DNA from 3 places in the Salipiger sp. 1_MG-2023 genome. Region 3 is predicted to be linked to each of the others. Evidence: riboswitches for the same ligand, from Rfam matches in the RefSeq annotation. Region 3 holds a riboswitch; each other region holds the start of a gene.

Region 1 (2,263 bases), on a different contig from region 3:
GACTACCCGCTGCGCGACCCTGCCCTGCCCTATCGCGAACGTGTCGCGCATTGGCATGACGAGATCGCCCGCCGCTGGCAGGGCGCTCTGGCCAAGGCAAAACGGTCCGGACCGGTGGCGCTGCTGGTCTGGGGCGATCCGTCGTTATACGACAGCACGCTGCGCATCGCGCGCCGGCTTGCCCCTGTGCCGCGCCTGCGCGTGGTGCCGGGCATCACCGCCATTCAGGCTCTGACGGCGGCCCATGCGCTGACGCTGAACACGGTGAATGGCCTCGTGACCATCACCACCGGGCGACGCTTGCGCGATCACGGCTGGCCCGATGGCGCCGAGACGCTGGTGGTGATGCTGGATGGCGATTGCGCCTTTCAGACCCTGCCGCCCGAGACACATATCTGGTGGGGCGCCTTTCTGGGAATGCCCAAACAGATTCTGGACCATGGCCGGATCGGCGATGTCGCGCAGCGCATCATCAAGGCGCGGGCCGAAGCGCGGGCGCGCCATGGCTGGATCATGGACACCTATCTGCTACGGGCGCAAACCGCTGATCCCTAAGCCTCGCGCCACGCATTACCAATTGACGCGGCGCAGCTTGGTCTGTCAGGTAAGCGCCATGACCGGTCCCGTTTTTTCGGGCGAAAGAGGGAATGCAGTGCGGCGCCCGCGCCAAATCTGCAGCTGCCCCCGCAACTGTCAGCGGCGAGCAGGGCCAACATGCCACTGGAGCAATCCGGGAAGGCTGGTCCAACGCATTGACCCGCAAGCCAGGAGACCTGCCGGACATGTGCCCCATGGTAAACGGGGCGCATCCACCAGACGCCGGGGTGCGTGTTTGGCCGAGGCTCCGCGCGCCGATCCCTGGCGCATCGTCCCGGTCCGATCCGACCCCGCCGTTGTTACGCAAAGGCGCCGGGTGTGGCGCCATAAACGGGACGGATCGATGAAAAAGACCCTGATTGCCAGTGCCATTGCGCTATGCCTGCCTGCGATGGCCTCGGCGCATTTCCTGCTGGAATACACCACGCAGACCATGATCGAGCAGCCCGGCGATGTGCCGGTCAAGCTGATCTTCTGGCACCCGATGGACAACGGGCATGTGATGGACATGGCGCTTCCGCAGGAATTCTACGTGATTCATAATGGCGAGCGGACCGACCTGATCGACACGCTGACGCCGGTGCCCTTCACCGGCGGTGAAAACAGTGGCGATGCCTTCAAGGGGCATGTGCCGGTGAAACGCTCGGGCGATTACGTTCTGGTCACGGTGCCCACGCCCTATTACGAGGCCTCCGAGGAACTTTACATCCAGCAGATCACCAAGGCGTTCCTGAATCGCAACGGATTGCCGACCGACTGGATGACCCCGGTCGGGCTGCCCACCGAAATCCTGCCCCTGAACAAACCCTATAATATCCTCGCCGGGTCCACCTTTACCGGGCAGGTTCTGGCCAACGGCCAGCCGGTTGCGGGCGCCGAGATCGAAATCGAATACATGGCGGCCGAACCCGACATGGACAGCGCAGCCTCTAGCGCGCCGGTTGTCGGCGCCATGCCGGGGGGGACCATCGTCGCCATATCCGATGCCAGCGGCTATTTCACCTTTGGGATCCCCAAGGCCGGGTATTGGGGCTTTGCCGCGCTGGGAACCGGCCCTGCCAGCGAACATGACGGCAAGGATCTGAGCCAGGATGCAGTGATCTGGATCCGCGCCTGGGACATGGAGTGATCTTGCCATGCATATCGTAGATGGCGCGCTGTCCAATCCTGTGGTGATCGCCGGGGCGTTTGCTGCGGCGGGCGGCATCGCGCTTGGCTTGCGCAGCCTGACACTGGAACGCATCCCTGCGGCGGGGGTGCTTTCGGCCAGTTTCTTTGTGGCCTCGCTGATCCATGTGCCCATCGGGCCGTCTTCGGTGCATCTCATCCTGAACGGTCTGGCCGGGATCTTGCTGGGCTGGGCGGCGTTTCCGGCGCTGTTTGTCGGCCTTTTGTTGCAGACGGTGTTCTTTGGCTTTGGCGGGGTGACGGTGCTTGGGGCCAACACGGTGAACATCGCGCTGCCCGCGGTGCTGGCCTGGATGCTGTTCGGGCGGCTGATCGGGCGCGGCTCGCCGCTTGCGGGGGCGATCTGGGGCGGCATCGGCGGGGGTTTTGCCATCGCGGCCACCACGGCAATGGTCGCTGCGGCGCTGGCGCTGTCGGGTGACGCATTCCTGCCCGCCGCAAGACTGGTTTTCTTTGCCCATATCCCGGTCATGGCCAT
Region 2 (2,263 bases), on a different contig from region 3:
CCAGACACCGGCATGGAGGCGCCGAGGCCGGAGCCGGCGCCCTGAAGCCTCGATGCCTGCGCCATGGCTTACATCTCCACGCCGTTCTGCGCCTTGATACCATCGCGGAACGGATGCTTGACCAGCGTCATTTCGGTGACAAGATCCGCCGCCTCGATCAGTTCGGGTTTCGCGTTGCGCCCGGTCAGGCAGACATGGGTCATCTCCGGTTTCTGATGCAGCAGGAAATCGACGACCTCGTCGATATCCAGATAATCATACCGCAGGGCGATGTTGATTTCATCAAGCAGCACAAAGCGGATCTTGGGGTCGAGGATCTGCTCCTTGGCGAGTTTCCAGCCGTTTTGCGCCGCGGCGATGTCGCGTTCGCGGTCCTGGGTTTCCCAGGTGAAGCCTTCGCCCGAGACGAAGAACCGGCATTCATCGGCAAAGCGTTCGCGCAGGAACATCTTTTCGCCGGTCACCCAATTGCCCTTGATGAACTGAACCACGGCGCAGGGCATGCCATGGGCGATGCAGCGCATGATCATTCCGAACCCCGATGAAGACTTGCCCTTGCCGGTGCCGGTATGGACGATGATCAGACCCTTCTCTTCGGTTTTGGTCTGCATCATCTTGTCACGGGCCTGCTTGATCTTGCGCATCTTTTCCGCGTGGCGCGTGTTTAGCTCATCGGTCATTGACGGTCCTTGTTCTTGACAATGCAATCGGATTGCGAGCATCTGCACCCGTGTTGGTGCCTGTGTAAACAGGTGAAAAGGGAATGTGCACCCGAAGCTTTTCGGTCAAGTACAGCCGCCCCCGCGACCGTGAACGGAAGGACTGGGGATCACCGCCACTGGCCGATGGCTGGGAAGGCAGATCCACCGCAGGGCATTGCCCTGACCTCTGTGAGCCGGGAGACCTGCCAGCGCGTTTTGCCACGACCGGACGGGGTGTTCCGGTGTCGGGGATCGCTCTGCAGGTCAGTGCCGCCTCGCCATCAGACCCGCGTTCCATTTTAAAATGGGACCGAGGACCATGACAGACATACAAGACTCCGCCAGTGGGGATGGCCCGGCGACGCAGCTTCTGGTCTGCGTCAAATGCCGCCGGGGCCGGGATATGCCGCCGGACGGGCGCCGCCCCGGGCAGGCGCTTTATGAGCGGATCCGGGCGCTGGAGCTGCGGCCCGGCATCAGCGTTGCGCCGGTCGAGTGCCTGCAAAACTGCGACCACGGCTGCACCGTTGCCCTGCGCGGCGGCGATGACAAATGGACCTATGTCTTTGCCAATGTCGACGAGGCGGATCACCCACAGATGATCCTCGACGGCGCCGCGCGCTATCACGCCACCAGCGACGGGCTGATCCCATGGCGCGAGCGCCCCGAGCATTTCAAGCGCAATTGCGTCGCCCGTATCCCCCCGATGACCCTACCCGAAGAGGCCCTCAATGACTGATCTTGCGAAACTTCCCGTCACCGTGATCACCGGGTTTCTTGGCGCGGGCAAGACCACGCTGATCCGCGGACTGATGCAGAACCCCGGCGGCAAGCGTCTGGCGGTGATCGTCAATGAATTCGGCGATGTCGGCGTCGATGGCGACATCCTCAAAAGCTGTGCGATCCCCGAATGCCCGGCGGAAAACATTCTCGAACTGGCCAATGGCTGTATCTGCTGCACGGTCGCCGATGATTTCATCCCGACCATCGAGGCGCTGATGGCGCTGACCCCGCGCCCCGATCACATCCTAATCGAAACCTCGGGTCTGGCCCTGCCCAAACCGCTGCTCAAGGCGTTCGACTGGCCCGATATCCGCTCCAAGATCACCGTGGACGGGGTGATTGCCCTTGCCGATGCCGAAGCGGTGGCGGCGGGCCGGTTTGCGCCCGACGTGGCGGCGGTTGATGCCCAGCGCGCGGCCGATGACAGCATCGATCACGAAACGCCCCTGTCGGAGGTGTTCGAGGATCAGATTTCCTGCGCCGACATCATCTTGCTGACCAAGCCCGATCTCGCCGGTCCCGAAGGCGTGGCCAAGGCCAAGGCGCTGATCGCAGCCGAAGTGTCGCGCCCCTTGCCGGTGATCGAGGTCGCCGAAGGCGCCATTGATCCGCGCATCCTCCTTGGGCTCGAGGCCGCCGCCGAAGATGACATGGACGCCCGGCCCAGCCATCACGATGACCACGGTGATCACGAGCATGACGATTTCGATTCCATCGTTGTCGATCTTCCCGAACAGGCCGATCCCGCCGCGCTGGTCGCCGCCATCGAAGGCTTGGCG
Region 3 (2,263 bases):
GCGATGCACCGCGCGCGGCGGCGCTGCGGTCTCTGCCGGGCCGTGCCAAAGATCATCGGCAAAGAGCGTCGGCGAAACCCGCAGGACTCACCGGGTCAGATGGAGAGGAATTCCGTCTCGCCCGTGGCGGGGTGTGCCCTGATCGAGCGTGCCGGACGCGGTATTCAGCGGGCGAGCCGTGCGCGGCGCCCCCGCGCATAAAAACAAAAAACCCCGCCGCGGGGCGTGCCCGGGCGGGGTCTGAAGACGTGGCTCAGAGGCGTTACTCTGCCGCGACCGCCTGCTTGAGATGGGCCAGCAGGTTCTCGGGCGAGGATTCGCCGTAAGGATCGTCGGGGCAGTTGTCCATCAGGCCGGGCTCTTCGAACCATGCCTCGATCACGCCGTTGTCGACGATCGCCGCATAGCGCCACGAGCGCGGCCCAAAGCCGAGATTGTCCTTGTTGACCAGCATTCCCATCCGGCGGCTGAATTCGCCCGACCCGTCGGGGATCACCTTGACGTTTTTGATTCCCTGCGCCTTGGCCCACTGGTTCATCACAAAGCTGTCGTTCACCGACAGGCAATAGATCTCGTCGATGCCCTGCGCCTTGAACTCTTCGAAATTGTTCTCGAAGCCCGGCAGCTGGTAGGTCGAGCAGGTCGGAGTGAAGGCCCCCGGCAGCGAAAACAGGATGACGCGCTTGCCGGCGAAATAATCGGCGGTGGTCATGTCCTGCCAGCGGAACGGGTTCGGCCCTTCGATGCTGTCGTCGCGCACACGGGTGCGGAAGGTCACGTCGGGCAGCTTGACGTTCGTTTTCATGGTTTTCTCCTATTCGTGATGGCGCAAAACTAACGAAATTCTGCGGTGCAGCGGACAAACCTTTATGCATATCCGCTACCCGCCCGGCGCAAACCTGACGCGCGGGGCAGCGCGGGGCGATCCGTCGCTGTTGCCCGGCGCCTCATCCAGACCGGATCGGGTCTGAAGATCCTCGTCACGCGCATACCCGGTGCGGACGCGGCCCGCGCCGGGCAACCCGCTGGATGCAGGCCACGCACCGCTTTGCGATGCGGCAAATGGCTTGTGCGCTGCCCTCTGGCGCGCTATGCGGGCTCTGCTTTGGTTCCGGGTCAGTGATCCGGTGAAAAGGGAACGCGGTGACATTCCGCGACTGCCCCCGCAACTGTGAGCGGCGAGCGTCTCCGGACACATGCCACTGGGCCGACATGGCCCGGGAAGGCCCGGACAGCGCGACGACCCGCAAGTCAGGAGACCTGCCAGGGTGTTCACCCTCCCCACGCGCGGGGCGCGCCTGAGGGAACGGTCCTTCGTCCGTTCGTGGTGACGTGCAACCGTCGCGGAAACACTTCCACCGACACGACCAGATCAGGCCCCGCAGGACCGGTGCCGCAAAGGACAGGACCGATTGGATGAAACACGCCCTCGCCACCGTCTCGGCGCTTGCGCTGAGCGCCGCCGCCGCTCAGGCTCAAGACGACGCTGCCTATGAGCTGCCCAGCCTGACGCTTTACGCCAGCGAAACCCCGACCGAGCTGTCGCGCACCGGCAGCAGCGTCACCGTGCTGACGCAAGAGCAGATCGAGACCAGCCCCGAGACCAGCCTTGCCGACACGCTCGACCGGGTGCCCGGCGTCAACGTGGTGCGCAACGGCGCGCCCGGGGCAACCACGTCGCTGTCGATCCGCGGCCTGCCCAATCAATACGCGCCGGTGTTCATCAATGGCATCCGGGTCAGCGACGCCTCGTCGACGCAGGCGGCCTTCAACTTTGGCGGTATCCTGCCCGGCGGCGTCAGCCGCGCCGAGGTGGTGCGCGGGGCGCAATCGGCGCTGTACGGATCGGACGCCATTGCCGGCATCGTTGCCATCGATCTTGCCAAGGCCCCCGAAGAGGCCGGCGAGACCGGCGCGCTGTCGATGGAATACGGCGCCTTTGGCACCACCAACGCCGCCGCCTCTTATGGCGTTGCGGGCGAGAACTGGGGCCTTGCGGTGACGGCCTCGCGGCTGGCGACCGACGGCTTCAGCTCGATCGATCTTGACGCCGCCGATGACGAGGATGGTTACACCGCCAACCAATACGGCTTTGACGGCTATTTTCAGGCCACCCCCGATCTGCGCATTGGGCTGAGCGGCTTTGCCTATGACGGCGCGGGCGATTACGACAGTAACGACTGGACCGATCCGGGCAGCGGCAGCTTCGAGACCGACAGCTGGGCGCTGCGCGCCTATGCGCAGCTGCAGACCGGCACGGTGG

Evidence for each region. Region 3 has a riboswitch for cobalamin ahead of Q4543_RS09795 (TonB-dependent siderophore receptor). Riboswitches for the same ligand answer to the same signal wherever they lie in the genome.
Region 1: linked by a shared signal. The riboswitch ahead of Q4543_RS11485 (DUF4198 domain-containing protein) and the one ahead of Q4543_RS09795 (TonB-dependent siderophore receptor) in region 3 are both predicted to bind cobalamin.
Region 2: linked by a shared signal. The riboswitch ahead of Q4543_RS11415 (DUF1636 domain-containing protein) and the one ahead of Q4543_RS09795 (TonB-dependent siderophore receptor) in region 3 are both predicted to bind cobalamin.

The regions. Positions count from the first base shown of each region.
Region 1 covers NZ_JAUOQN010000020.1:25,748-28,010, forward strand. The annotation lists gene cobF (precorrin-6A synthase (deacetylating)) at 1-555, shown strand, start outside; cobalamin riboswitch at 602-796, shown strand; gene Q4543_RS11485 (DUF4198 domain-containing protein) at 941-1,726, shown strand; gene cbiM (cobalt transporter CbiM) at 1,734-2,263, shown strand, end outside.
Region 2 covers NZ_JAUOQN010000020.1:11,392-13,654, forward strand. The annotation lists gene cobO (cob(I)yrinic acid a,c-diamide adenosyltransferase) at 69-680, opposite strand; cobalamin riboswitch at 718-927, shown strand; gene Q4543_RS11415 (DUF1636 domain-containing protein) at 1,021-1,440, shown strand; gene cobW (cobalamin biosynthesis protein CobW) at 1,433-2,263, shown strand, end outside.
Region 3 covers NZ_JAUOQN010000016.1:6,350-8,612, forward strand. The annotation lists gene Q4543_RS09790 (peroxiredoxin) at 263-805, opposite strand; cobalamin riboswitch at 1,090-1,283, shown strand; gene Q4543_RS09795 (TonB-dependent siderophore receptor) at 1,417-2,263, shown strand, end outside.